Regions from separate parts of the Enterobacter sp. RHBSTW-00175 genome, predicted to be linked through region 3. Evidence: predicted binding sites of a transcription regulator. Region 3 holds the regulator's gene; each other region holds the start of a gene.
The links. Region 3 encodes sigma-54, which starts transcription at its own class of promoters, with help from an activator protein. Its sites were predicted from a motif close to GTTGGCACANNTTTCGCTNT; they were not measured.
Positions count from the first base shown of each region.

Region 1: the regulator sigma-54 is predicted to act here: its motif matches at 3,730-3,749, upstream of hypA (hydrogenase maturation nickel metallochaperone HypA).
Region 2: the regulator sigma-54 is predicted to act here: its motif matches at 1,544-1,563, upstream of glnK (P-II family nitrogen regulator).

Region 1 is NZ_CP055930.1:955,895-961,146, reverse strand. Features, by position in the region: gene flhA (formate hydrogenlyase transcriptional activator FlhA) at 1-25, opposite strand, end outside; gene hypE (hydrogenase expression/formation protein HypE) at 92-1,102, opposite strand; gene hypD (hydrogenase formation protein HypD) at 1,099-2,220, opposite strand; gene HV107_RS04515 (HypC/HybG/HupF family hydrogenase formation chaperone) at 2,223-2,495, opposite strand; gene hypB (hydrogenase nickel incorporation protein HypB) at 2,486-3,349, opposite strand; gene hypA (hydrogenase maturation nickel metallochaperone HypA) at 3,352-3,702, opposite strand; gene hycA (formate hydrogenlyase regulator HycA) at 3,913-4,377, shown strand; gene HV107_RS04495 (4Fe-4S dicluster domain-containing protein) at 4,448-5,056, shown strand; gene hycC (formate hydrogenlyase subunit 3) at 5,053-5,252, shown strand, end outside.
Region 2 is NZ_CP055930.1:3,280,397-3,285,648, reverse strand. Features, by position in the region: gene amtB (ammonium transporter AmtB) at 1-1,117, opposite strand, end outside; gene glnK (P-II family nitrogen regulator) at 1,153-1,491, opposite strand; gene HV107_RS15545 (SmdB family multidrug efflux ABC transporter permease/ATP-binding protein) at 1,714-3,495, opposite strand; gene HV107_RS15540 (SmdA family multidrug ABC transporter permease/ATP-binding protein) at 3,488-5,252, opposite strand, start outside.
Region 3 is NZ_CP055930.1:1,509,862-1,515,113, forward strand. Features, by position in the region: gene kdsC (3-deoxy-manno-octulosonate-8-phosphatase KdsC) at 1-310, shown strand, start outside; gene lptC (LPS export ABC transporter periplasmic protein LptC) at 307-882, shown strand; gene lptA (lipopolysaccharide ABC transporter substrate-binding protein LptA) at 851-1,405, shown strand; gene lptB (LPS export ABC transporter ATP-binding protein) at 1,412-2,137, shown strand; gene rpoN (RNA polymerase factor sigma-54) at 2,185-3,618, shown strand; gene hpf (ribosome hibernation promoting factor) at 3,641-3,928, shown strand; gene ptsN (PTS IIA-like nitrogen regulatory protein PtsN) at 4,011-4,502, shown strand; gene rapZ (RNase adapter RapZ) at 4,548-5,252, shown strand, end outside.

The DNA of each region.
Region 1 (5,252 bases), 550 kb from region 3:
GATCGCTCATCGGTGTATACGGCATCATTGCTTTCCAATTGAAACTGGCAAAAAAAGAGAAAATCCTGTGCTGCCCGCTTTTGGCGCGGTTCTAGCAAATTCGGGGTAAAGGTTCGGCGTGCGGCAGATCCAGCGTACGTTTAACGCCGTAAAGCCCGGTCAGGCGCACCCCTTTGCGCTCAACCACTTCGCCGATAATCGCGGCCTCTTTCCCTGAGGGATGAGCACGCAGCTGCGCCAGTACGGCTTCGGCGGCCTGGCGTTCCACGCCGATAACCAGCTTGCCTTCATTGGCAAAGTTTAGCGGGTCCAGCCCAAGCAGTTCACAAAGCCCCCGTACTGCAGGTTTGACCGGTAATCCGCGTTCGGTCAGTTCAATACCGCATCCGCTGCTTGCCGCGAATTCATGTACCACAGCATTAACGCCACCACGTGTGGCATCGCGCAGGGCTTTTACGCCCTGGCATGAACGCAGAGTCTGAATAAGCGGTGTCAGTACGGCGCAGTCGCTGCGTAACTCGCCATCCAGCCCCAGGCCTTCACGCAGGTTGAGTATAGTCGCGCCGTGGCAGCCCAGCGTTCCGCTGACCAGCAACACGTCGCCGGGGGTCAGTTGCCCCGCCCCCCAGTGAATATCGGCAGGAATTGCCCCCATCCCGGCGGTGTTGATAAACAGTTTGTCAGCCGCGCCGCGTTGTACCACTTTGGTGTCCCCGGTCACGATGGCGATCCCTGCTTCATGTGCAGTGGATGCCATGCTGGCGACAACGGCCTTCAGGGTGTCCATTGGCAGCCCTTCTTCAAGGATAAAGCCGCAGGAGAGATAGCGTGGAATTGCGCCGCTGACTGCCACATCGTTTGCTGTACCGCAGATGGCCAGCTTGCCGATATCACCGCCCGGGAAGAACAACGGATCGATAACGTAGCTGTCGGTCGAAAACGCCAGCCTGTCGCCCTGAGCGGTGAGAGTAGAGAGATCAATGCGCGCCTGGTCTTCCTGTTCGGCCAGCCAGGGATTGTTAAAGGCGTCCATAAACAGCTGATTAATGAGCTGCTGCATGGCTTGTCCGCCGCTACCGTGCGCCATTTCTACCCTGTTCATACTTCACACTCCTGATTGCGATACTGATACCACGCAGCGCATGCGCCTTCTGATGAAACCATCAGTGCGCCAAATGCAGTTTGCGGGTTACAGGTGTTGCCAAATAACGGGCATTGATGTGGTTTGCATTTACCGGTGAGTACGTCGCCACAGCGGGCGCGGGGATCGTCGCAAACCTGTTGCGGTTGCGGGTGGAAATGGGCTTCGGCGTCGAACGCACGGTATGCAGACGTCAGGCGCACACCTGATTCGGCAATCAATCCCAGGCCACGCCACTCGCTGTCGCCCTCCACACTGAAAACCTCAGCAATGGCTTTTTGGGCAAGCACATTCCCGGCATCCGGGACCACGCGGCGATACTGATTTTCCACTTTACTCAGGGCTGCTATTTTCTGCTCAACAAGCATGGTCACGCCTTGCAGTAGATCAAGAGGTTCGAAACCAGCGACCACTAAAGGACGATCAAAGTCGCTGGCGATGAAACCGTAAGCCCCGGTGCCGATGACCATACTGACGTGCCCTGGCGCCAGAAACGCGTCAATGCCGTTGCCCGGCTCTTCCAGCAGGCTGCGCAGGGTCGGGATAAGCGTAATGTGCTGGCAAAAAAAGAAAAAGTTGCTGATGTTGCGCGCTTTGGCCTGCTGTAAGGTGATGGCCGTTGCTGGCATGGTGGTTTCAAAACCTAGGCCGAAAAAGACGACTTTCCGCGTGGGATTGTCGGCGGCCAGCGTTAGGGCATCTACCGGTGAGTAGACGATACGCACGTCCGCTCCCCGCGCTCTGGCCTGGAGCAACGAGCCATTTTTCCCCGGCACGCGCATGGCGTCACCAAAGGTACAGAAAATCACGTCAGGCTGGCTGGCAATCTCAATACAGCTGTCGATGCGTCCCATTGGCAGCACGCACACCGGGCAGCCCGGGCCGTGGATAAACTCGATGTTGTCCGGCAACAGCTGGTCGAGGCCAAATTTAAAGATGGCGTGGGTATGCCCGCCGCACACCTCCATGATGCGCAGCGGTTTTTCGGCGGTATAGCGCAGATGTTTTGCCCGCATTTTCAGGTGTTCAATAAGCTGCATCACCTGTTCGGGCGCTCGATATTCATCAACATAGCGCATGGTTATCGCTCCTCGCCGTACAGCAGCGCCCCGACATCAGGCTCCACATCAAACATGTTTTGCAGGGCATCCAGCGTGTCGCGCGCTTCTGCTTCGTTAATCACGCTCATGGCAAAGCCAACGTGTACCAGCACCCACTGGCCGATGCGGGGCGCACCGTTTTCATCCACATTGCCAACCAGCGTCAGATCGACATCGCGCAGCACGCCGCACACGTCTACTTTGGCCTGATTGCCGTCAATCGCATGGATTTGCCCCGGGACGCCTATGCACATCGTTCTCTCTCCAGCCAGTTCAGCCAGTTATCCATACCTTGCCCGCCGGTGGCAGACACCAGCAGGATTTCAATATCCGGGTTCACTTCACGGGCATACGCCAGACACTTATCGACGTCGAAATTCAGGTACGGCAGCAGGTCGACTTTGTTGAGGATCATCACCGATGCCGCTGCAAACATATGCGGGTATTTCAGCGGCTTGTCTTCCCCTTCGGTCACCGATAGCACGGCTACTTTATGCCGCTCGCCCAGATCAAAACTCGCCGGGCAGACCAGGTTACCCACGTTCTCAATAAACAGAATGCCGTTATCCGCTACGGGCAGACGTGGCGCGGCATCGGCAATCATCTGCGCATCAAGATGGCAACCCTTACCGGTATTCACCTGAATGGCTGGTGTGCCGGTTTCACGAATACGCGCGGCATCGTTTACCGTCTGCTGATCGCCTTCGATAACTGCGCAAGAAACGCGTCCGTTCAGGCGTTTGAGCGTTTCTGTTAGCAGTGTTGTTTTGCCAGAGCCCGGGCTGGAGACCAGGTTCAGGACCAGCAGTTTGCGGGCGGCAAAGCGGGCGCGATTACGCGCAGCCAACTGGTTATTTTTATCAAGCACGTTGATTTCGACGTCCAGCATCTGCCGCTGGCTGATGCCTGGCGCGTGCGTACCGGCTTCACCGTGGCCGTAATGCAGGTCGCCGTCAGCGGATTGGGTTGGCGTAAATGCCAGGCCGGTAAAGACTCCTGATGGACGAGGCGCAGGAGAGAAGGGTGCGGAGCGAAACGCAGAGTGAGGACGATGCTCATCCCCTTCTATATAGAGGTTGCCTTCGGCACAACCGCAGGTACTACACATAATTATTTCCTCTCGATTTCGAGGCGTTGGATCTGCATTCCGTCATCGGCCACGATGCGAAGCCCGGTGCTCTGACACTGCGGGCAGCTTCGTACTTTCGACGACAGCAACGTGACGTACTGCTGGCACTGTTCGCACCAGCACTCCGCCTGCTGTTCTTCAATATGAAGCTGGCAGCCTTCCGCCAGCGTGTCGCGGCACACCAGCTCAAAGCAAAAGGTGAGGGCGCTGGTTTCGACGCAGGAAAACGCGCCGAGTTTCAGCCAGACACCGGTCACACGTTTTGCGTGGTGTTGTGCTGCCTGTTGTTCGATTAACTCCAGAGCCCGTTGGCAGAGGGTGATTTCGTGCATGACGCCTCCTCAATGAATTGCGCCTGTAATGCAATAACGATGCCATCTTGATTTTTGTTAAGGCGTGACGATGTCAACGCTGTCGAAATGACACGTCGACACTGCCGTTACAGCAGTGTGTTTTGTATTTAAAGCATTAAAAATCAATAAATTAAAAATTGGCATGGAATCTGCTTAATAGCCGCAATCTCCATTAACCGGATATCTGACATGACTATTTGGGAAATCAGCGAAAAAGCGGATTACATCGCACAGCGACATCAGCAGTTACAGGAGCAGTGGCATCTTTACTGCAATTCTCTGGTTCAGGGGATAACCCTGTCGAAAGCCCGGCTACACCATGCCATGAGCTGCGCGGCACAGGGCGATATGCGCTTTGTGTTGTTCGGGCACTTTACGATTTACGTCACCCTGGCAGACAGCTTCAACAGCCACACCATCGAGTATTACGTCGAGACAAAAGACGGGGATAAACAACGCATTGCTCAGGCGCAACTGATGACTGATGGCATGGTTGATGGCCACGTCAGCAACCGCGATCGCCAGCAGGTGCTGGAACATTACCTGGAAAAAATTGCGCCGGTCTACAACGGCCTTTACACCGCGGTTGAGCACGATTTACCGGTCAACCTGCAACAGCTGATGAACGGAAACCCATCGGCAAACGTTGCCTGAGTATTGCGTGTCGAGAAGTGTCGATAAGACAGATTTTCGTCAAAAATGACCATCACCAGAGGATTACCCGGTGAACCGTTTTGTAATTGCCGACTCGACGGTCTGTATCGGCTGTCGAACCTGTGAAGCGGCGTGTTCGGAAACACACCGCCTGCACGGATTGCAGTCAATGCCGCGCCTGCGCGTCATGCGAAATGAAAAAGAGTCTGCGCCGCAGCTCTGCCACCACTGTGAGGATGCCCCGTGCGCGGGTGTCTGCCCTGTTAATGCCATCACCCGTGTTGATGGTGCGGTACAGCTCAATGAAAGCCTGTGCGTAAGCTGCAAGCTGTGCGGTATTGCCTGCCCGTTTGGCGCGATTGAGTTTTCCGGCAGCCGCCCGCTGCATATTCCGGCGAATGCCAATTCCCCGAAAGCGCCGCCAGCGCCACCGGCTCCGGCACGCGTCAGTACGCTGCTGGACTGGGTTCCCGGCGTGCGAGCCATCGCGGTGAAGTGCGATCTGTGCTGCTTTGATGAACAAGGCCCGGCCTGCGTGCGCACCTGCCCGACTAAAGCGCTCATTCTGGTCAACATTCGCGATATCGCCCGTACCAGCAAGCGCAAGCGCGAGCTGACGATCAACACCGATTTTGGCGATCTTTCGCTGCTTCAGGAACTTAACGAGGGGGCAAAATGAACGCGGTGACGATGATGAACAGCGCTGTGGCCTGGTTCGCCGCCGCGGCCGTTCTGGCGCTGATTTTTTCGTTCCATAAAACCCTGAGCGGCTGGATTGCCGGGATAGGCGGGGCGATAGGGAGCCTGATGACCCTGGCCGCGGGTGGGGTGGTTCTGCTCGGCGGGCAATCCGTTGAAGCCACCATTCCGGTGGT
Region 2 (5,252 bases), 1.8 Mb from region 3:
GGTGAACCATGGTGACGCCTTCTGCGTAACCCACTCCACCCAGAGATTTCGCCGCGAAGATACCGGTCATGATACAACCGATGATACCACACACGCCGTGCACACCGAACACATCGCAAGGGTCATCAACACGCAGAACACGTTTCAGCGCAGTCACGCCCCACAGGCCAGCCAGACCAGCAACCAGACCAATAAGCAGCGCGCCACCTACACCCACATAACCACACGCAGGGGTGATACCAACCAGACCGGCGATCGCACCAGAACATGCACCCAGCAGAGAAGGTTTACCGCGAACGGCCCACTCACCAAATACCCAGGAGAGGATTGCACCCGCCGTGGCAATAACGGTATTCACGAAGGCCAGCGCAGCGATTTCGTTCGCAGCACTTGCTGAACCGGCGTTGAAACCGAACCAGCCAAAGTAGAGGATAGCCGTACCGGTAAACACCATTGGCAGGTTGTGTGGCTTGAAGGCTTCTTTGCCAAAGCCCACACGTTTGCCAATCAGGTATGCACCGACAAGACCTGCAACAGCGGCGTTAATGTGCACAACAGTACCGCCCGCGAAGTCCAGTGCACCATGAGTCGCCAGCAGACCACCGCCCCATACCATATGCGCAATCGGCACGTAGGAGAGCGTCAGCCAGACAACCACGAAAATCAGTACCGCAGAGAAGCGAATACGCTCAGCCAGCGCACCAACAATCAGGCCTACGGTGATACAGGCGAACGAGCCCTGGAAAGCAACATGGATGTACTGATAGAAACTACCCATCAGCGCGGTCAGTTCGATATTTTTCAGCATCACCCAGTTGAGGTTGCCGAAGAAGGCGTTGCCTTCGCCGAAGGCCAGCGAGTAACCGTAGACCACCCACAGCACACACACCAGTGCGAACGTCACAGCAACCTGCGTCAGCATGGAGAGGACGTTTTTACCGCGGATCAGGCCGCCGTAGAACAGCGCAATGCCTGGGATAGTCATGAACAGCACCAGCGCGGTGCAGATCATCATAAAGGCATTATCGGCTTTGTCTGCCACCGCAGGGGCAGCCAGTGCCAGGCCTGGCAGCAGTGCCAGCGAACCCAGACCCGTTTTGATTGTTGCTATCTTCATTTTCTCGATCCCTATCACTGTGTGCCAGGAGTTACTTACAATGCCGCTTCGTCGGATTCGCCCGTACGGATACGAATCACGCGCTGCAACTCGGCAACGAAAATTTTGCCGTCGCCAATCTTGCCGGTGTAGGCCGCTTTGCTAATGACATCAATCACTTCATCAAGCTGATCGTCAGCAATTGCGACATCAATCTTCACTTTAGGCAGGAAGTTAACGCTGTATTCCGCCCCACGATAAAGCTCGGCATGACCTTTCTGACGACCAAAGCCTTTCACTTCGGTGACAGTCAGTCCCTGAATACCCATGGAAGACAATGCTTCACGAACGTCTTCAAGTTTGAATGGTTTGATTACAACTGTAACCAGCTTCATAAATCCCCTCCAGTCAGAATTCGGTAATGGCCGCTGCTAACACGCAGGAGATATTGCAAGGGATGTGCCAGAATTGAAAAAAGGGGGAAAAAGCGGTGCAATGAGCGCGGCAAGGCATTCGGTGATGAAGTGGCGAAAAAAAACGCACCATAACAGTGCATAATGCGTTTCAGTGTTGCACCAACAGTTGAGAGTGTTAGCGCGTTGCCTGATTTTGGTGCATCAGGCGCTGAGTGATTCCTCTTCGCGCGCACTGGCAGCCAGCTCTTCTCCCGCCAGTTGCAACTGGTACATCTGCCAGTAACGCCCTTTCGCCTCTAACAGCTGACGATGCGTCCCGCGCTCGACGGCCTGGCCGCGATGCAGCACCAGAATAGTATCGGCATCAACAATCGTTGACAGGCGGTGAGCGATAACGACAAGCGTTGTATGATCGCGCACGGCCGCCAGCGCCTGCTGGATAGCCTGCTCAGTACCGGAGTCAATACTGGCAGTTGCCTCATCCAGAATAAGCACCTGCGGCGTTTCAATAAGCACCCGCGCCAGCGCCAGCAGCTGTTTTTGCCCAACCGAGAGATTATTTCCCTGCTCGCCCAGCCGGGTGTCGATACCCTCGGGCAGACCGCGTGCCAGCTCTGCCAGCTGCACGGTTTCCAGCACCGCCCACACCTGCTCATGCGTATAAGGCCTGCCCAGCGTGACGTTGGCATAGAAAGTATCCGCCAGCACCACCGGGTCTTGCTGCACCATTGCCACCCCTTTACGCAGGACATTGTGGCTCAGGGAAGACAGTGGACGCCCGTCCAGGCGGATCTCCCCTTTCGTGAGCGGGTAATACCCCATCAGCAAGCTGGCGAGCGTACTCTTACCGCTACCGGTGTGCCCCACCAGCGCCACAAAGCCACGCGACGGGACATCCAGGCTAACGTCCTGGAGGACAAGCCGGTCATCACGATAAGCAAACGAGACATTATCAAAGGTAATAGCACCGCTTTGCAGACTACGGTCATCATCACCGTAGGTCTGACGTGGCCTGTCCATTAGCTCAAAGACGCGCTCTCCCGCAACCACGGCCTGTTGCAGCATGGATTGCTGAGTGGTGAGCTCAATCAGCGGTTCATTCAGACGCCCAAGATAACTAATAAAGGCATACAATACGCCCACTTCAATGGTGCCGCCCGACGTCAGACCAAACAGCATCAGTAAGCCGCAAAGCACCAGCGTAGAGAAAAGACTCAGCAACGGACGCAACAGGAAGCCATCCAGGCGAAGCGTCTGCATTCTCGCCATGTAATGTGAACGACTGGCTTCCCCCATTCGCTCGCCAAAACGTGCCTGCTGGCGGAACTGCTGGATGACGCTCATACCGTTGATCACTTCGTTAAAGCCATCGTTGATATCGGCCAGATAAGCGCGCACGCGGCGAACAATCGGCGTGCTGTAACGTTGATAGATAACCATCACAATCAGGACTGCCGGGAAGATGGTGATCGCCACCAGCGCCATGCGCCAGTCAAGGCTAAACATCGCCACCAGCATCGCACCAATCAACGCCGCACTGCGTAATACCGTTGCCACAACGGTGACATACAGATCCCGGATAACCTCCGTATCGTTGGTCACACGCGAGATAACTTGCCCGACAGGCTGAGTATCAAATTCACTCAGCGGCTGGCGCAGCGCCGCATCCATCACATCCGTGCGCAGCTGCTGCACGACGCCAACGGCTGCCCGGTTAAACAGCAACGACTGCGCATAGTGCAGCCCGGCGGCCGTCAGCTGTAACCCAACGTAGGCAATACCTAACCCCGCCACCAGCCCCAGCGGCAGATAGCGTTTCGCCACCATATTGTCGATGAAATAGCTAATCAGCAGCGGACCACTCACCTCAGCAATCGCCGCAATCCAGAGCAGAAGCACGGCAATCGACAGCGGTTTTCGCCACACAGAGCCATAGGAAAGCAGACGTTTTAAGGTCGGCCACATCGTTCCCAGCTTACGCATTGGCGGTCTCCTCATCCTGCTCTGGAGCATCATCGAGCGCCGCTTCAAGCTGCTGATAACGGTACATATCGCGATACCAGCCGGGTTGTTCTGTAAGCTGGTCATGTTGCCCACGCTGAGCAATGTGCCCGTGCTGCATCACCAGAATTTCACTGGCTTCGGTCAATGCCGACAAGCGGTGCGCACTGATAATCACCGTGCGCCCTTCGCCCCACTGTCGCAGGTTGTGCAGGATCTGATATTCAGTGCGGCCATCCACCGCAGAAAGTGCGTCATCCAGGATCAGGATTTCGGCGTTCAGCAGCAGCGCGCGGGCAATCGAAATACGCTGTTTTTGCCCACCAGAAAGCATCACACCACGTTCGCCCACCTCGGTGTCATAGCCCTGCGGCAGACGCAAAATATCGTCATGAACGCTGGCAAGACGCGCGACATGTTCAATCTCTTCCTGCGTCGCCGTTGGGTGGCCAAGAGCAATGTTATTCGCAACGGTGTCAGAGAATAAAAACGGCGTCTGGCTGACCACCGCCAGACGGCTGCGCCAGTCGTCCAGCAGAAGGCGTGTCAGCGGGATATTGTGAAAGCGAATATCACCCTGAGTAACATCAAAGTGACGCTGGATAAGCGAAAGCAGAGTGCTTTTACCGGAACCCGTCGGGCCGCAAATACCCAGCATCTGGCCCGATTGCAGCGTGAAATTGACGTTTTCAAGCACCGGATGTTCCGTTTGCGGGTAAACAAACGAACCGATATCCGCTTTCATTACCCCACGTCCTTCCGGCACCGTTTCACTGCCGTCGTTAACCACTGGCGCTTCGGCCAGCATGGCGCGAATACGGCTGTAGGCAGCACTGCCGCGCTCAACAATATTAAACATCCAGGCCAGCGCCAGCATTGGCCAAATCATCAGCCCCAGATACATCGCGAAACTGGTTAACTGGCCAAGCGTCATCATGTCGTGTACCACCATCCAGCTACCGCCGCCGATAGCCAGCAGGTTCGCCATACCGATAGCGATATAAATCGTCGGATCAAAACGCGCATCAATCCGCGCCACCCGCATGTTTTTCGCCCCGGTATCCGCCGCATCGGCAGCAAACAGCGCAGATTGTCTGTCCTCCAGACCAAAGGCTTTGATCATGCGGATACTGGTCATGCTCTCCTGAGTGCGGTCGTTGAGTGACGAAAACGCCGCCTGCGCCAGTTTGAAACGCTCATGTAGTTTTTCGCCGTAGCGATTGATCGCCAGCGCCATCAGCGGCATTGGCAGCAGGGCCAGCAGCGTCAGTTGCCAGCTGATTTGGGTCGACATCACAATCAGCACCGCGCACCCCATCACCAGCGAGTCCACCAGCGTTAACACCCCTTCCCCGGCGGCAAACACCACGCGGTCAACGTCGTTGGTAGCACGGGCAATTAAATCACCAGTGCGGTGACGCAGGTAAAACTCGGGATGCTGGCGGCTCAGTTGGCGGTAAAAGTCTTCGCGCAGCTCAACGGCAAGCTGATAAGACGCCCCGAATAACAAGACACGCCAGACGTAGCGCAGCAGGTAGACAATCACCGCAGTCAGCACCAGCGTGCCAATCCACATCAACACCCGTGCGGTGGTGTAATGCTGTTCGGTGACGCCATCCACCACATATCCCACCACCTTTGGCGGGATAAGTTGCAGAATGGCAATGATAATAAGCAGGCAGACTGCACCGAGATAGCGTTGCCACTCCCGACGAAAGTACCAGCTTAGTTGGGCAAAT
Region 3 (5,252 bases):
CTGCGAAACGTTGGGCATTACCCATCTGTATCAGGGACAATCCGACAAGATGTTGGCATTCAACGATTTGCTTGCGAAACTGTCCATCGCGCCTGAGCATGTTGCCTATGTTGGCGACGATCTGATCGACTGGCCGGTGATGGCCGAAGTGGGGCTGAGCATCGCGGTAGCCGATGCCCATCCGCTGTTGATACCGCGTGCTGACTATGTCACCCATATCAACGGCGGTCGCGGTGCCGTACGTGAAGTCTGCGATCTGCTTCTGCTGGCGCAGGGCAAGCTTGAAGAGGCCAAAGGGCAATCAATATGAGTAAAACCAGACGTTGGGTTATCATTCTGCTAACGCTTGTCGCACTGGTACTGATTGGCGTAAACCTCGCTGACCGTGACGATACACAACCGGAAGTGTTCAACAATAGCGATCCAACATACAAAAGCGATCACAGTGACACGGTGGTTTACAGTCCAGAAGGTGCGCTGAACTATCGCCTGATTGCAACGCATGTTGAGTATTTTTCAGATGATGGTATCTCGTGGTTTACCCAACCGGTAATGACCACATTTGATGCCGATAAAGTGCCAACGTGGTCGATTAAGTCTGACAGAGCAAAATTAACAAATGACCGTATGCTTTATCTGTATGGTCATGTTGAGGTCAACGCCCTGACCGCTGACTCTCAACTGCGTAAAATTACAACAGATAATGCCCAGATTAACCTGGTGACCCAGGATGTGACTTCGCAAGATCTGGTTACACTGTATGGCACAACATTTAATTCCAGCGGTCTGAGAATGCGCGGGAACTTACGCAGCAAAAACGCCGAGCTGATTGAAAAGGTTAGATCCTCTTATGAAATTCAAAACAAACAAACTCAGCCTTAATTTTGTTATCGCCAGCGCGCTGCTGGCAGCCAGTCTTCCCGCACTTGCTGTGACTGGTGATACCGAACAGCCGATTCATATTGAATCTGACACTCAGTCTCTCGATATGCAGGGTAATGTCGTCACCTTTACCGGCAACGTCGTCATGACTCAGGGCACCATCAAAATTAATGCCGACAAAGTGGTCGTTACCCGTCCGGGCGGCGAGCAAGGCAAAGAAATTATTGATGGTTATGGCAACCCGGCAACCTTCTACCAGATGCAGGACAACGGTAAACCGGTGAAGGGCCACGCCACACATATGCACTATGAACTGGCGAAGGATCTTGTCATTCTGACCGGTAACGCCTATCTGGAACAGCTGGACAGCAATATCACCGGCGACCAGATCACCTATCTGGTGAAAGAGCAAAAAATGCAGGCTTCCAGCGAGAAAGGCAAACGCGTTACCACCGTGCTTGTTCCTTCACAGCTGCAAGATAAAGGCAAAAGCCAGGCCCCGGCACAGAAGAAGAGTAACTAATTCGTTATGGCAACATTAACTGCAAAAAATCTCGCTAAGGCCTATAAGGGCCGCCGCGTCGTGGAAGATGTCAGTCTGTCCGTCAACTCCGGCGAAATTGTTGGCCTTTTAGGTCCTAACGGTGCGGGTAAAACCACTACCTTCTACATGGTGGTGGGCATTGTGCCGCGTGATGCAGGCAACATTGTCATTGATGATGAAGATATCAGCCTTCTGCCGCTGCACGCCCGTGCGCGCCGTGGTATCGGCTATCTTCCTCAGGAAGCGTCCATTTTCCGCCGTTTAAGCGTCTTCGATAACCTGATGGCCGTCTTGCAGATCCGCGACGATCTGTCGAGCGAGCAGCGTCAGGATCGCGCTAACGAACTGATGGAAGAGTTTCATATTGAACACCTGCGCGATAGCTTAGGCCAGGCACTGTCAGGCGGTGAACGTCGTCGTGTCGAGATTGCGCGCGCACTGGCTGCAAACCCGAAATTCATCCTGCTGGATGAACCCTTCGCGGGCGTTGACCCTATTTCCGTCATCGATATCAAACGTATTATTGAACATCTGCGTGACAGCGGGCTTGGCGTACTGATCACTGACCACAACGTCCGTGAAACGCTGGCCGTTTGTGAACGCGCTTATATTGTGAGCCAGGGCCATCTGATTGCCCATGGTACGCCGACGCAGATCCTCGAAGATGAGCATGTTAAGCGCGTGTACCTTGGGGAAGACTTCAGACTCTGATAGGGTAGAGGTAACGTAACGCCGCACCGGAGAAAAATGCTCTGAACATGAAGCAAGGTTTGCAATTAAGGCTCAGCCAACAACTGGCGATGACGCCACAGCTACAACAAGCGATTCGCCTGTTGCAACTGTCCACGTTAGAACTTCAGCAGGAACTCCAGCAAGCACTGGACAGCAACCCGTTGCTGGAGCAAACCGATCTTCATGACGAGGTAGATACTCAGCAAACGCAGGACACCGAAACGCTCGATACCGTTGATGCTCTCGAACAAAAAGAGATGCCGGACGAGCTGCCTTTGGATGCCAGTTGGGATGAAATTTACACCGCAGGAACCCCGTCCGGGACGCGTGCGGACTACCAGGATGATGAGCTACCGGTCTATCAGGGCGAAACTACCCAGTCGCTTCAGGATTACCTTATGTGGCAGGTGGAGTTAACGCCCTTCTCTGACACCGATCGTGCGATTGCGACATCCATTGTCGATGCCGTTGATGACACCGGATATTTGACCGTTTCTCTGGACGATATTCTTGAAAGCATCGGCGATGATGAGATCGAACTCGAGGAAATTGAAGCGGTTCTGAAGCGTATTCAGCGCTTCGACCCGGTTGGCGTGGCCGCGAAAGATCTGCGCGACTGCTTGCTGATCCAGCTTTCTCAGTTTGCCAAAGAGACCCCCTGGATTGAAGAAGCCCGGTTAATTATCAGCGATCATCTGGATCTGCTGGCAAACCATGACTTCCGTACACTGATGCGCGTCACCCGCCTGAAAGAAGAGGTGTTGAAAGAAGCCGTCAATCTGATCCAGTCGCTCGATCCTCGCCCCGGCCAATCCATCCAGACCAGCGAACCCGAATACGTTATCCCGGATGTGCTGGTCAGAAAACATAACGACCGCTGGGTTGTAGAATTGAATTCAGACAGCATTCCTCGCCTGCAAATCAACCAGCAGTACGCCTCCATGTGCACCAGCGCACGCAACGACTCCGACAATCAATATATTCGTAGCAATCTTCAGGAAGCGCGATGGCTGATCAAAAGTCTGGAGAGCAGAAATGATACGCTGCTCCGTGTAAGCCGCTGTATTGTCGAGCAGCAGCAGGCGTTCTTTGAGCAGGGCGAAGAGTATATGAAACCGATGGTGCTGGCAGATATTGCCCAGGCCGTCGAAATGCATGAATCAACTATTTCCCGCGTGACAACGCAGAAATATCTGCACAGTCCACGCGGTATTTTTGAGCTTAAGTATTTCTTCTCCAGCCATGTGAATACCGAAGGCGGCGGCGAAGCCTCGTCGACGGCAATTCGTGCACTGGTGAAGAAGTTGATCGCCGCGGAGAATCCCGCGAAGCCACTGAGTGACAGTAAGTTAACCACCATGCTGTCCGATCAGGGTATCATGGTGGCACGCCGTACTGTTGCAAAGTATCGAGAGTCTTTATCCATTCCGCCGTCTAACCAGCGTAAACAACTGGTCTGACACAACCGATAAGGAAGACACTATGCAGCTCAACATCACAGGACACAACGTCGAAATTACTGATGCTTTACGTGATTTTGTGAACACTAAGTTCGCGAAACTTGAACAGTATTTCGAAAGGATCAACCAGGTCTATATTGTGTTGAAAGTGGAGAAAGTGACTCATATCTCGGATGCAACCCTGCACGTGAACGGGGGTGAACTCCATGCCAGTGCGGAAGGGCAAGACATGTATGCTGCTATCGACGGCTTGATTGACAAGCTCGCGCGACAGCTCAATAAACATAAAGATAAACTGAAACAACACTAATTGTCCGGGCAGTTAACGGGTGCAGGAAGGCCTGTTGTGAAACACAACAGGCCATTTGTACAGTTAGCGCTTAGGTGAAATTATGATGAACAACGATTCCGCTCTTCAACTGAGCAATGTCCTTAACCAGGAATGTACCCGTAGTGGCGTTCACTGCCAGAGCAAAAAACGTGCGCTGGAAATCATCAGTGAACTGGCCGCAAAACAGCTGGGCCTGCCGTCACAGGTGGTGTTCGAAGCTATTCTGACCCGCGAAAAAATGGGCAGTACTGGCATTGGCAACGGCATTGCTATCCCGCATGGTAAGCTGGAAGAAGACACCCTGCGTGCCGTCGGTGTATTTGTGCAGCTCGAAACGCCTATCGCCTTCGACGCCATCGATAATCAGCCAGTCGATCTCCTCTTCGCGCTGCTGGTTCCTGCTGACCAGACCAAAACCCATCTGCATACGCTTTCGCTGGTCGCTAAACGTCTGGCTGATAAAACTATTTGCCGTAGACTGCGCTCAGCCCAAAGTGATGAAGAGTTATATCAAATTATCACTGAAGCAGAAGGCAATCAGGATGATGCATAACCGGGAGATGTCCTTTACATCTGTTGTCCTGAGGAGAAACGGAACATGGTGCTGATGATCGTCAGCGGTCGTTCAGGGTCGGGGAAATCCGTCGCCCTCCGCGCGCTTGAAGATATGGGTTTTTACTGTGTCGATAACCTGCCGGTTGTGCTGCTGCCCGACCTGGCCCGGACGCTCGCGGACCGACAAACGTCTGCTGCCGTCAGTATCGACGTCCGTAACATGCCAGAATCACCGGAAGTCTTTGAACAGGCGATGAGCAACCTGCCTGACTCGTTTTCGCCTCAGTTGCTGTTCCTTGATGCTGACCGTAACACGCTGATCCGTCGTTACAGCGATACCCGCCGTTTGCATCCGCTCTCCAGTAAGAATCTCTCTCTGGAAAGCGCCATCGACGAAGAGAGCGACCTGCTGGAGCCATTGCGCTCTCGTGCAGACCTCATTGTCGATACATCTGAAATGTCCGTTCACGAGCTGGCTGAAATGCTCCGAACCCGTTTGCTGGGTAAACGCGAGCGCGAACTGACAATGGTGTTCGAATCCTTCGGCTTTAAGCACGGCATTCCTATCGATGCGGATTATGTTTTCGACGTGCGCTTCCTGCCTAACCCCCACTGGGATCCAAAACTGCGTCCAATGACCGGTCTTGATAAACCCGTGGCCGCGTTCCTCGACAGGCACACAGAAGTTCACAATTTTATCTACCAGACGCGCAGCTACCTTGAGCTATGGTTACCTATGCTGGAAACA